Regions from separate parts of the Mesorhizobium koreense genome, predicted to be linked through region 2. Evidence: riboswitches for the same ligand, from Rfam matches in the RefSeq annotation. Region 2 holds a riboswitch; the other holds the start of a gene.
What was found. Region 2 has a riboswitch for cobalamin ahead of metE (5-methyltetrahydropteroyltriglutamate--homocysteine S-methyltransferase). Riboswitches for the same ligand answer to the same signal wherever they lie in the genome.
Positions count from the first base shown of each region.

Region 1: linked by a shared signal. The riboswitch ahead of RBH77_RS13040 (TonB-dependent receptor plug domain-containing protein) and the one ahead of metE (5-methyltetrahydropteroyltriglutamate--homocysteine S-methyltransferase) in region 2 are both predicted to bind cobalamin.

Region 1 covers NZ_CP134228.1:2,746,092-2,753,003, reverse strand. The annotation lists gene RBH77_RS13050 (ABC transporter permease) at 1-636, opposite strand, end outside; gene RBH77_RS13045 (ABC transporter substrate-binding protein) at 770-2,431, opposite strand; cobalamin riboswitch at 2,685-2,889, shown strand; gene RBH77_RS13040 (TonB-dependent receptor plug domain-containing protein) at 3,027-4,940, shown strand; gene RBH77_RS13035 (ABC transporter substrate-binding protein) at 4,995-5,822, shown strand; gene RBH77_RS13030 (FecCD family ABC transporter permease) at 5,819-6,808, shown strand; gene RBH77_RS13025 (ABC transporter ATP-binding protein) at 6,808-6,912, shown strand, end outside.
Region 2 covers NZ_CP134228.1:606,413-613,324, reverse strand. The annotation lists gene RBH77_RS02840 (aromatic ring-hydroxylating oxygenase subunit alpha) at 1-787, shown strand, start outside; gene RBH77_RS02835 (FAD-binding oxidoreductase) at 807-1,910, shown strand; gene RBH77_RS02830 (hypothetical protein) at 1,907-2,179, shown strand; gene RBH77_RS02825 (hypothetical protein) at 2,186-2,341, opposite strand; gene metE (5-methyltetrahydropteroyltriglutamate--homocysteine S-methyltransferase) at 2,334-4,709, opposite strand; cobalamin riboswitch at 4,805-5,014, opposite strand; gene RBH77_RS02815 (carbohydrate ABC transporter permease) at 5,118-5,939, opposite strand; gene RBH77_RS02810 (carbohydrate ABC transporter permease) at 5,936-6,862, opposite strand; gene RBH77_RS02805 (ABC transporter substrate-binding protein) at 6,862-6,912, opposite strand, start outside.

The sequences.
Region 1 (6,912 bases), 2.1 Mb from region 2:
CGTGAAATTGACGAAAGTAATGCCCTTGAACGTCGCGCTGGCGGCGGAGCCGTTGAACCAGCCGAGCCAGGTGGCGAAGATGACGGTGAAAATGACGCCGGAAACATATTCCGGCGTGGCCGTACTGCCGATGGCCAGGATCGAAAGCGTACGGTCGGTCTTCGACCCTTCCCGCATGCCGGCAAGGACGCCGATGATGAGTGCGCCGGGTATCATCACCATCATCACCCAGAACATCAGGATGCCGGTCGCCTCAAGCGCGGGAAAAAGCTTGTTGCTGACCTTGGTGCGAAATTTCGTGGAGCAGCCGAAATCGCCTTCCAGCACGCCCGAGAGCCTGGGCTCCACCGTCTCGCCGCAATAGGAGAAGCGCGGGATCGGCTTGCCCGCCTCGTCGCGCGCCGGCTGCTTCGGCCACAGGCCGATCCATTCGGCATAGCGCTTCAGGAACGGATCGCGATAGCCGTAGCGGGTGAGCCAGCTTTCGACCTGCTCCTGTGTCGCGCGGCTGTTGGTTTGAGTCAGGGCAAGCTTCTTGAGGTTGGGCTCCAGATTAACGAGATAGAAGACGACGAACGTCAGGCAGATCATGGTAAGCACCATGACCCCCAGACGTCTGGCTATGAAAGATAGCACCTATGCCCCTCCTCAAGGCTTGGGTTTGCTTTATGTCTGCGTTCCCCCTCTCTCAAGGCCGGACGGCACCGGCCTAGAGAACCGTCAAGCGGGGGAGCTTGGCCGCTCCCCCTTGTTTTTTTTGCGTCAGTCGTCAGGCGTCGGGATCGAGCCAGGTCTTCTCGTAGTTGATCTCGAAGGTCGGGTGCATCGGGTTGTTCTTCACCTGCTTCGTCGAGTGGTTCACGATCGTGAGCCAGAAGGGCTGGATGATGACGCCGGAATCCTGGAGGATCTGCTCCACGTCCTTCATCACTTCTTTGCGCTTCTCCGGATCGGCGATCGCCAGCGCCTCGCCGAGCTTCTTGTCGAAGTCCGGATTGGAGTAGGCTGTCTCGTTCCAGGCAGCACCCGTCGTGTAGCCGAGCGAGAGAACCTGGACACCGAGTGGCCGCATGTTCCAGTTGGTGGTCGAATAAGGATATTTCGTCCAGTTGTTCCAGAACGTCGAGCCCGGCAGGATGGTGCGCTTGACCTTGAAGCCGGCGTCGCGCAACTGGCCGGCGACGGCATCGCCGGTGTTCTTGTGCCAGTCCTCGTCGACCGAAATCAGTTCGTGCTCGAAATCCATCTGGCCGGCGTCCGTCATGAGCTTCTTGGCGCCCTCGACGTCCCGCTTCTTCTTCGGCAGCGGGTAGTACTCCGGATGGATCGGCGCGACGTGATGGTTTTCCGCCTCCGTGCCGAGATTGTTATAGCCGAGCTGCAGCACGACCGCGTTGTCGACCGCCATCTGCAGTGCGTTGCGCACCTTCTGGTCGTCATAGGGTTTATGCAGGATGTTGGTGCGCGCCACGATCGTGGTAGCCGTCTTGGCCGCCGACTTCACCAACCCCATGCCGTCGAGAATCTGGATGAAGTCCGCCATCGTCTGATAGTCGGTGTCGATCTCGCCGGCGTCGTAGGCGTTGACGTAGGCGTTGAAGTCGGTGCCGTAGTCGATGAACTGGACGCCGTCGAGGTGAGCCTCGCCACCCCACCATTTGCCCTTTTCGCGGCGCTTCGCCACGACCTTTGAGCCGACATCGTAGGAGACCAGTTCGAAGGCGCCGGTGCCGATCGGGTTCTTGATGATGTCGGAGCCCATCTTCTCGTAGTCGCGGTGCACGACCAGGCCCGGATAGTCGGCGAAATTCGGGATGATGGAGATGTCGGAAGCCGGCAGCTTGAGCTTGACCGTATAGTCGTCGGTTTTGGTGATGGCGCCGTCGCGTGCCTTGCCGGTCTTGGGATCGACCATGCCGCCCATGCGGGCCGCCATGGAATTGCCTTCGGCCTTGTTGTCGGCCCAGCGCAGGAGATTATACATCACGTCGTCGGCGTTGAACTTGTCGCCGTTGTTCCATTCGGCATCCTTGCGCACGTGCAGGATGTATTCGGTGGCGTCGTCGTTCACCTCCCAGCTTTCGAGCAGCATGGGCTGGAACGTGTATTCGGTCGTGTACTTCACCAGCGGCTCGAGGAAGGTGCGCGTCGCGTTGGCGAGTTCCGACCAGTCATAGGTGCGCGGATCCTTCTGCGCCTTGACCGACATGGCGCAGCGGAGGACGCCGCCCTTCTTCGGGGTCTCTTCGGCTGCCTGGGCCGGCGTCGGATCGGCGAGCCCGATCATGCTGTAGGCCATCGCCGTCGAAGCGCCCATGACGCTCGCGATGGCGAGGAATTCGCGGCGATCCACCTCCCCCGCCTTCGTGGCTTTCGCCAACTTCTCGACCACCGCGGGTACGCGGTCGCCGTTACTCTTGTACATCGTCATTGCCATCTCCCATTGTTTGGCTTTCTTCCCCTAGCATTCCGCATCTGGCCCATGATGTCAAAAGCGGTGCCGCAGCGGAAATCACGAATGAATGTGCAACACCGATACCCGACCGGATGCTGCAATTGCGACAAGAGTGACGCAAATCCGCAACTTTGAGGACGATTTCCGCCCCTGCCCGTCGCTTTCAGGCGAACCGCGATCGGCATGGCCGGCCACGAGACCGTTTGACGTGCTCCCCGCCGGTTGCTACTGCTTTTCCCACGCTCGAGGTGCCCCGGACCGGGTTCGGCCGGGGTTAAGAGGGAATACGGAAGGATCGGAGAGGTCCCGGCCGTAGCTGCTCCCGCAACTGTGAGCGCTGAGGCATGCCGACTACGCCACTGGGCGAACGCCCGGGAAGGCCGGCCTGCCGATGAAGCGCGAGCCAGGAAACCTGCCTTGGGCCGTCACCTACCGGATGCGGGGTGCTTCCGGGGCTGTGTTCTCGCAGTGGTGACGTTGTCATCGCTGGCGGGACTTTTGCTAGTACAGGCAGATCGTTCCCACCGGCTGTTTCAGGCCATTGACCGCGCATTCGCGGCAGGGGGAACGCATGCAGATCAACTTTCGCAACACCATTTCCGTTCTAGCCATTCTCGCCGCATCCGGCGCCGCGCCCGCGCTCGCCCAGGACCTCGACATCGGCGAGGTCGTGGTGACGGCCAACAAGACACCGACCGAGAAGTCGAAGGTGGGGTCGACGGTGACGGTCATCACGAAAAAGGATATCGACAAGGAATCGAAGGCGACGCTCAACGATTATCTGACGCTGGTGCCCGGCATGAATGTGTCTTCACCCGGAGGCATGGGCCAGGAATCGAGCCTGTCGCTGCGCGGCGCCGACAAGAAGTACATCAAGACACTATTCAACGGCATCGATATCTCGGACCCGACCTCGACACAGGTGCAGACGCCCTATCAGAATCTGCTGATCGGCGGGATCGGTAGCGTCGAGGTCCTCAAGGGCTCGCAATCGACCCTTTATGGCTCGGACGCCATTGCCGGAGTGATCGGCATTTCCACCCTGACGGGGATCGAGCCGGGCATTCACCAGGAAATATCCGGCGAAGGCGGGTCCTTCGGTACATGGCGCGGTGGCTATTCGCTCAGCGGCGCGGACGATACCGGCAAGGCCGCGCTCGGCATCTACGGGCTCGACACCGCCGGCATATCGGCCGCGCTGGTCAACGGCGCGCCCGCGGTCGACAGCAATCCCTCGCATCTCGAACGGGACGGCTTCCAGGATTTCAACATCAACTTCGCCGGCGAAAAGCAGATCACAGACTATTTCTCGGTCTTCGGCGCGGCGCTCTACATCAATGCCAAGGGCGACTACGACGACAGCGGCAACCCTCCGACCGACAACACCTTCAACAGGTTCGACACGCAGCAGAAGGCCGCCCGTCTCGGCTTCAATCTCGACCTTCTCGACGGAAGGCTGAAGAACACGTTCGCCGTGCAAGCCTCGCAGATCGACAGGGGACTTAACAGCGTCTCGATCTTCGGGCCCTACGATGCTGACTTCCGCGGCGAGCGCACCAAGGCGGAGTATCAGGGCTCCTTCGAGGCCAGCCGCTGGCTGACGCTGCAGTATGGCGCCGATTACGAACGGCAGTCGGCCCACGCCACCGACAATTTCGGCACCGATACCAACGAATCGTTCAACATCGGCGGCCTGTGGGGACAGGCCGTCGTCAGCCCGGTCGAGAACCTGACCCTGACAGCCGGCCTGCGCCACGACGAGCACAGCGAGTTCGGCGGCCATACGACCTACCGGCTGACCGGATCCTATTCGCTTCCCGATTATGGGACCCGGTTCCACTCCTCCTACGGCACGGGTTTCCGCTCACCTAGCCTTTACGAGCTCTACGATCCCTTCGCTGGCAATTCCGCTCTCCGCCCCGAAGAGAGCAAGAGCTTCGATATCGGCGTCGAACAGACCTTCCTTGACGGCAGATTCGTCGGCGACGTCACCTATTTCATGCTCGATACGGACAATCTGATCGATTACGATTATACTACGTCGCGTTACGTCCAGCTCCCCGGCACGACCCATCGCAACGGCGTCGAGGTCTCGCTTTCCTGGGCCGCGACTTCTTGGCTCGATCTCGGCGCTTCCTATACGTATACGCATACGCGCCAGCCGGATGGCGAACGCCGCCCGCGCATCCCGGAACATGATTTCGCCATCGCGGCGACCGTCAGGCCAGCTGAGAAATGGGCGGTCACCGGAGTGGTCCACACAGTGCTGAACACCGTCGACCGTATTTCGCCTTCCTTCGGCACTTTCGTTAACGTGCCGCTTGACGACTACGTTCTGGTCGACGCCAAAGTCTCTTACAAGCCGACTGAGGCGACCGAAATCTATCTGCGCGGCGAAAACCTGCTCGACCAGAAATACGAGGTCGTGAAGGGTTACGGCACGCCCGGCCTCGGCGTCTTCGCCGGGTTCAAGGCAACATTCTAGATGGGCGGGCGAGGCAATAGCATTCGCAGGAGAGCGCTCTTTGCGCTTTCGGCCATGCTCTGTCTTGTCCTCCCCGCCAACGCGGCCGATCTCCCGCGCGTCATGTCGCTCAACGTCTGCACCGACCAGCTTGCCATGACGCTTGCCGCGCCCGGCCAGATCGTGTCGATCTCCGACCTCGCTTCGGATCCCGGCCTTTCCTTCATGCACGCGGAGGCCGCCGCATATCCGAAGAATCGCGGGCTGGCGGAGGAGGTCTTCCTCGCCCGCCCCGACGTCGTGGTGACCGGCACCTATACGCTGCACAACACGACCGACCTGCTGAAGCATCTCGGCTTCCATGTCGAGGAATTCGCCTACGCGCAGACACTCGACACCATCCCCGGTGAGATCCGTCGCATGGGCAAGATCCTGCATCGCGAGGCAAAGGCCGAAGCGGTGGCTACGAATTTCGAGACCGGCCTGAATGCGATAAAGGCCTCCGTCTGCGGCCCGGCGCCGACCGCCATCGCCTACGGCCAGAACGGTATTTCGCAGGGTGCCGGCACGCTCGCCGATTCCGCCATGCGCGCAGCCGGCCTGAGGAACCTCGCCGCCGAACTCGGCTATGCCGGCATGACCCCCTTCCCGCTCGAACTGCTGATCGAGCACAAGCCGGACATCGTCATCCTGCCGGAGCAGCTTTCGGAGGCGCCGTCGCTCGCCGACCTCACTTTGAAAGATCCGGCATTGCGCGCGCTGAAGGGAACGCGCTTCGGCCATTTCGTGCCGGAAGGCGCGTGGTCCTGCGGCGGCCCTTTCGTGCTGGAGGCGGTGAAAGCGCTGGCCAAAGTGCGCCAGCAGGTCTCGCCGTGCTCGTCATCGGGGACACCGACACAATGAGCCCGCTCCGCCTCAATCTGGCGCTGGCCGTGCTGATGGCGATCCTGTTCGTGCTGTCGCTCCTGATCGGCCCGGCGCATCTCGGGCCGATCACCTCCATAAAGGCGCTGATCGCCGGCGGCGACGAGGCGACCCGCATTATCATGCGAGAGATCAGGCTGCCACGCGCGCTGCTCGGCCTCGCGGTGGGCGCTTCGCTCGGCCTGTCGGGCGCGGTGCTGCAAGGCTTCCTGCGCAACCCCCTCGCGGAACCGGGCATCGTCGGGGTCTCGGCCATGGCGTCGCTCGGCGCGGTCGTCATCTTCTATAGCGGCCTTGCCGGCGCATCGCTCTATGCGCTGCCGGCCGGCGCGCTCACCGGTGCTTTCCTCGCCGTCCTCATCCTCCTCGCCATCGCCGCCCGCCACGGCTCGACCCTGACATTGATCCTCTCCGGCGTGGCGCTGTCGAGCCTCGCCGCCGCGTTGACCTCGCTGGCGCTGAACCTCTCGCCCAACCCCTTCGCAAGCTACGAGATCATCTTCTGGCTACTTGGCTCGCTGAAGGACCGCTCGATGATGCATGTGGCGATCGCGCTGCCGCTGATCATCGCGGGCTGCGCACTGCTCGCCGCCACCGGCCGCGCGCTCGACGCCTTCTCGCTCGGCGAGGAGGGTGCGGAAAGCCTCGGTATCGACCGCAAGCGCACGCGCCTTCTCGTCATCGCCGGCACGGCGCTTGCCGTCGGCGCCGGCACCGCCGTCACGGGCGCCATCAGCTTCGTCGGGCTGGTCGTGCCGCATATGCTGAGGCCGCTGACCAACCGCATGCCGTCCAGTCTTCTCCTGCCGAGCGCCATGGGCGGCGCGATCCTCCTGCTTGCTGCAGACATCGTCGCCCGGATCGCGGTTTCCGCGCACGAACTCAACGTAGGCGTGGTCACCGCGCTGATCGGCGCACCCTTCTTCCTGTGGCTCATCGTCCGTTCGCGGCGGGAGTTGTTCTGATGATCGAGGCGGAAGACCTCTCCGTCGATCTTTCCGGCCGCCGCGTGGTAAGCGGGGTCGGCCTCAAATTGGAGCCCGGCACGATCACCGGCGTGCTTGGCCCG
Region 2 (6,912 bases):
GCCTGCCGATTTCGCGCCGTTCCGCACGCTGATGGAGCCCTATTTCGCGCCGCATGACCTTGCCGAGGCCAAGGTCGCGCACGAGACGACGATCATCGAGAAGGGCAACTGGAAGCTGGTCTGGGAAAACAACCGCGAGTGCTATCACTGCGCCGCGAACCACCCGGAACTCTGCAAGACTTTCCCGGAAGCGCCGACCATCACCGGCGTGCCGAGCGTCGACAGCGATCCGGAAATGCTGGAGCACTGGGCGCACTGCGAGAGGGCAGGCCTGCCGTCACGCTTCCGCATCGACGAGGCCGGCCAGTATCGGGCCGTGCGTGCGCCGCTTCTAAGGAACGCGGTCTCCTACACGATGAGCGGCAAGCCGGCCGTGCATAGGAACCTGTCCGATGCCGTTTCGGCCGACCGCATCGGCACGCTCATGCTCTACCACTATCCGACGACGTGGAACCACGTCCTGGTCGATCATGCGACCACCTTTCGTGTCCTGCCGATCAGCGCCACGGAAACGGCGGTGACGACCAAATGGCTGGTCCACAAGGATGCGGTCGAGGGTGTCGATTACACCGTCGACGAACTCACCCATGTCTGGGCGATGACCAATGACGAGGACCGGCGCATCGTGGAGGAGAACGCCTTCGGCATCAAGTCGCCGGCCTATGAGCCGGGACCCTATTCGGAACTGCATGAGGGCGGCGTGATCCAGTTCGTCGACTGGTATGCGGGCTTCATGGAGCGGCGGCTGGCCGAGGGCGCGGAGCCGGCACTTCGTTCCGTCGCTTGAGGAGGCGGACATGAACGCCATGACAGAGCTTTCCCTTTATCGCCATCTAGACGAGATGACGCCGTGGGACGATCGGCTTCAGGTGCTGGAGGTGATCGGCATCGCCGACGAGGCGCCGGAAGTGAAGACTTTCGCCTTCCGTTCGGATGCGCAAACCTGGTTCCGCTACAAGCCCGGCCAGTTCGTGACGCTGGAACTGCCTCTTGGAGAAGAGCCGCTGATGCGCAGCTACACGCTGTCGTCCTCTCCGTCGCGACCCTTCTCGGTCGCCGTGACGGTGAAGGCGCAGCCGGACAGTGTCGGCACGCGCTGGATGTTCGAGAACCTGAGGGTCGGCGATCATGTCAAGGCCTATGGTCCGGCCGGCGACTTCTCGCATCATGATCATCCGGCGGCGAAATATCTCTTTCTCTCGGCCGGCTCCGGCATCACACCGATGATGTCGATGCTGCGATGGTTCTCCGACTGTGCGCCGTGGACGGACGTCGCCTTCGTCAATTGCACAAGACGGCCGCAAGATGTGATCTTCCGCAGGGAACTCGAACTGCTCGGCAACCGCATGCCGGGCCTGTCACTCGACTTCCTGGTCGAGGAGCGTTCGGGAAACGAAAAGTCCTTCGGTCACCGCGGCCGCATCGACGACAGACTGCTGCCGCTGCTGGTCGCCGATTTTCCGGACCGGGAGATCTTCTGTTGCGGGCCGGAGCCCTTCATGCGTTCCGTGCGCGACATGCTGGAAACCGCGGGCTTCGATATGGCCCATTATCATGAGGAGAGTTTCGGCAGGCCAGCGGCGATGGCGGTATCGCCGCCGTTTTCGGACGAACCGTCGGCCGATGCGCAGGAAGCTCCGACCCGGGAGGCAGTGGCAATCCGTTTCGCCGCCTCCGACGTCGAGGCGCAGTGCCTTCCCGGGCAGACCGTGCTTCAGGCCGCACGCGGCGCCGGCGTGCGCATTTCCGCCGCCTGCGAGTTCGGCCTGTGCGGCACCTGCAAGACGAGGAAGCTCTCCGGCGAGGTCGAGATGAGCCACAATGGCGGCATTCTCGATGAGGAGATCGCCGAGGGCTATATTCTCTGCTGCTGTTCCAGGCCTCTTACGCCGATCGAGATCGAAGCATGAGGCGCCGTCGCGAAGAACTCGTTACGCGCGGCCACTGGATCGACCGGGCAACCATGGCCCGGATATCGCCGCTGCCGCCGCCCGAGGAGGTGTTCGCCGACTGGCTGCTGTCATTGCCGCCTGACGTGGACATCGAAGCTGCGGCCAGGCAGCAAATCGAACTGATCGATCGGCGCGTGAATTTCCATCCGGACGTTCACTGCCTGCGTATGCTGCTTGTGGCTGTCGCGGGCGAAGGTGCCTGGCAACGATCTTCGAGGAATCTCTGAGGAGCGTCATGTACTGAGGCTGGCTTGCAGGCGCCTCTGGTCGCCCTCGCGGATCAGATTGCCTTCCCCGGTCGAGGTGAAGCGCTTGCGGGCCGCCTTGACGGCGGCCGGGCGAAGAAGCGAGCCGACATTATCGGCCCGGAAGGGAGGTGCTTCAGGCATGGATCTTCCGTTCTCCCCGCTGTGCATCGGTCGGCGATTTGGCTTGTGTTCTCAATTGTCTTGCTGCTTCCACCATATTGAGAAGTGCCGGGCGCACTTCTTCCCATTTGCGCGTCTTCAACCCGCAGTCAGGGTTGACCCAGAGCTGTCTGTCGGAAAGCCGATGGCGGGCAAGGATCAGCAGGTCGAGCATTTCCTCGACCGGCGGAACGCGGGGCGAGTGGATATCATAGACGCCCGGGCCGATCTCGTTCGGATAGCGATAGTTCCGGAACGCATCGAGTAGTTCCATGCGCGACCGCGATGTCTCGATGGAGATGACGTCGGCATCCATGGCCGCGATCGCATCGATAATATCGTTGAACTCGGAGTAGCACATATGGGTGTGGATCTGCGTTGCGTCGTCCACACCTGTGGACGCCAGGCGAAAGCATCCGACCGCCCATTCGAGATAGGATGCCCAATCGGACTTGCGCAGGGGCAACCCCTCACGCAAGGCGGCCTCATCGATCTGGATGATGCGGGCACCCGCCTTTTCAAGATCGGAAACCTCGTCGCGGATGGCCAGAGCGATCTGTTCGCATACGGCGCTACGGGCGATGTCGTCACGGACGAAAGACCAATTCAGGATCGTCACTGGACCGGTCAGCATTCCCTTCACCGGTTTCGCCGTCAGCGACTGGGCATGCCGCCACCAACGCACCGTCATGGGATTCGGGCGCGAGACGTCACCGAAGATGATCGGCGGACGCACATAACGGGAGCCGTAGCTCTGCACCCAGGCGTGCCTGGTGAAGGCGAAGCCGGACAGTTGCTCGCCGAAATATTGCACCATGTCGTTGCGCTCGAATTCGCCATGGACGAGTACGTCCAGGCCGAGGCCCTCCTGCCAGCGGATCGCCGCGGCTGTCTCTTTCTTCAGGAAGGATTCGTAGTCGACGAAACTCAGTTCGCCCCTGGCATGCGCTGCACGCGCCTTGCGAACCCCCGGTGTCTGCGGAAAGGAACCGATCGTGGTGGTGGGGAAGTGGGGAAGGCCCAGTCGCTTGTCCTGCTTTCCGGCACGTTCAACGAATGCGCTTTGCCTGCGCCTCATGTCCCCCGTGATTGCCGCGATACGGCCCTCGACCAGCGGATCATGCACCTTGAGAGATGCCGCCCTTGCGGCGGCGGCCCTGGCCGAGGCGCCCAGTTGCGACGCGACGACATTTTTCCCGTCGGCGAGTGCACGCGACAGGACAACCAGCTCGTCGGCCTTCTGGACGGCGAAAGCGAGCCAGGATTTGACGTCCGCGTCCAGCGCCGTCTCCAGCTCGAGGTCGATTGGCACATGCAGGAGCGAGCAGGACGGGGCGATCTCGATGCGCTCCGGCGGCCAGCCGGCGACAATCGGCCGAATCTTCTCAAGCATCGCTGGCAGGTTCGCACGCCACACATTACGGCCGTCGATCAAACCCAGCGACAGCACCATCTCCTTGCGTGCGAGCCGGCCGACCGCTTCCAACTGTTCGGCCGCGCGCACGAGATCGACGTGCAGCCCCGCCACGGGCAGCGAAAGCGCCGTATCGAGATTGTCTCCAAGGGCACCGAAATAGGTGGCAAGCATGATCTTCAGTTCCGGTGCGGCCTTGGCCAGCCTGCCATAGGCGAATCGGAAGGCTTCCTGTTCGTTCGGGATCAGGTCGAGCACCAGCGCCGGCTCGTCTATCTGCACCCAATCGGCGCCGGCCCTGGCCAGCCTCCTGAGGAGTTGCGCATAGACGGGAATCAACTTCGGCAGCAGGGCCAGTGGATTGAAGCCTTCCGCCGTCGATTTCGCCAGTTTGAGGAAGGTGACGGGGCCGATGATGACGGGTCGTGTATGGACACCGAGCGCCTTCGCCTCGAGGAATTCGTCCACGGGCTTTGTCGAAGAAAGCGCGAACGCCTGATCGTCGGAGAGTTCCGGCACCATATAGTGGTAATTGGTGTCGAACCATTTTGTCATTTCCAGCGCGGTAGCGCCATGTAAGTGGCCAGGATGGCCGCATCCTCCGGCTTCGCCTTCACTGCCGCGCGCCATGGCAAAGTAGGTGTCGAGCGATACCGGGCCTTCCTTCCAGCCGAAGCGTGACGGCACCGTGCCGACCATGACCGCCGTGTCGAGGACGTGGTCGTAAAGCGAGAAATCGTTGGACGGGATCTTCGTCACGCCCCGGTCGCGTTGCTCGATCCAGTTTTCGGCACGGAGCTTCTTCGCCATTGCGAGGAGGCCATCGGCAGAGGATTTGTCGGACCAGTAGGATTCCAATGCGAATTTGAGCTCACGCCTGCGGCCAATCCGCGGAAAGCCAAGCGTTGCGACAGGAACTTTCAGATCGATAGACATGCCATACCCCGATAACTGGGGCGGCGTGGCGATGAATGTCGGCGAACCAGGCCCTGAGGCCACAGACACCGCAGCCATCGGACACCCCGCCCGTGGACGTTGTTTGCGCCACGGCAGGTCTCCTGGCTCGCGGGTCATCGCCTCGGCCCGTCTTCCCGAAGCCGTTCGGCCTCAGTGACATGAATGGGCTGGGCTCGCCGCCTACAGTTGCGGGGGCAGCGCCGGCCTTCCGTGCGGGTTACCGGCTTCCCTCTTAGCCTCCGGACGATGATTGACCCGGAGGAACCTTGGCACGCCCATCATATTTGCGCCGCCGGCCGAGTCAAGAGGATATAAAGAGATGTTTATATCGTTACGTCTTCGCTATCTGGTGTCTTCAAGGAAAGCGGCACCGGCCGGATCTCGTCCTCATCCGCCCTTGACCGCTCCGGCGGTAAGGCCTTCCACGATCTGCCTCTGTGCAAAAAGGGTGAGGATCAGTACGGGCGCCGTCACCACCAGCGCGGCTGCCGATAGCGGCCCCCAGCTCACCTGTTCGTAGGAAAGCATGTTGTAGACGGCAACCGGCAGCGTGCGTGTCTCATGGTTGGCGAGAACGATGCCGAAGACGAAATTGTTCCAGGAAAAGATCACGGCCAGGATCAGCGCCACGACGATCCCGGGCTTGGCGATCGGCAGGGCGACCAGCCGGAAAATCTGCCAGGAGTTTGCCCCGTCGATGCTGGCTGCCTCCTCCAGTTCGATGGGCGTCGCCTCGAAGTAACCGATCATCACCCACACTACGATCGGCACGGTGACGACGAGGTGGATGATGACCTGGGGCCAGATCGTTCCAACCAGCCCGATCCACTGGAAGAGCAGGAAAAGCGGGATCAGATAGGAGAGCCCCGGCGTCATGCGTGCGATCATGACGACGATGGCCGCCTTGTCTGCCTTCAGCCGCGCGATGCCGTAGCCGGCCGGCACCCCGACGAGCAGCGCCAGGATGGTCGCGGAGCCCGTCACCAGGATGGAGTTCAGGAAATACAGGAAGAAATCGTTCTCGCGGAACACCTGGACATAGTTCTGCCAGGCAAAGCGGTCCGGTATGAGGATCGGCGGATAGGCGCCGTTGTCGATCTCGAATTTCAGCGACAGGGACAGCATCCAGATGAAGAAAAGCACCACCGGTGAAACGATCACCAGCGCTACGAAGAAGAGCGCTATCCGGTCCAGCAGGCGCGAAGTCATCTGGTTTTTGCCTCCGACCACTGCATGCGCGACCTGATCATGAGCAGCACCATCGAGAGCACGATGATAAGCACGAAAAAGACGATCACCATCGCCGACGAGTAGCCGATGTTGTAGTAGGCGAAGGCGGTGTTGAAGAGGTAGATGTTGATTGTCTCCGAGGCCGTGCCCGGGCCGCCTTGCGTCATCGCGTAGATGATGTCGAAGCTCTTCAACGCATCGATGGTGCGAATGATCGTCGCGACCATGATGAAGGGCGCGATCATCGGCAGCGTCAGGTAACGGAACTGCTGCCATGCGTTGGCGCCGTCGATCTCGGCGCTCTCGTAAGGTTCCCGCGGCACCGAAGCCAGCCCGCCGAGCACGATCAGCATGATCAGCGGCGTCCACTGCCATGTCTCCACCGCGACGAGGGAGGGAATGACGGTCCTCGGATTGAAGATCCACTCCTGGGCCGGAATGCCCACGAGCGACAGCAGATAGTTGAGCACGCCGAGCTGCGGATGGAACATCATGGTCCATACCAGCGAGATGGCCACCGGAGTCGCCATCATCGGCATGACGAAAATGCTGCGCAGAAAACCGCGCAGCGGAAAGCGTGCATTGAAGACGAGAGCCGAGAACGTGCCGAGGACCACCGGCGCGACCACCGACATCACCGTGTAGTAAAGCGTGTGCACGAGCGATTCCCAGAACCGCTCATCGCTCCAGAGATGCGCGTAGTTCGCCAGACCCACGAAACTGCGGCCCTGGCCGAGGGTCCACTCGTTGGCGCTCATCCAGATCGTGAATGCCCAGGGAAAGATGATGACTGCCAGCACCACGATCAGCGCCGGCAGCACGAACGGCCAGTAGTTGGGGGCCAGCCTGAAACGCCGGCCCACCAATTCCTCGCTGCCCGATGCCTGCGCCAAATCGGCCATCAGGCCTTTTCGCTCTTTTCGAGCACTGGCTTGAACGCTTCGGTCGCCTT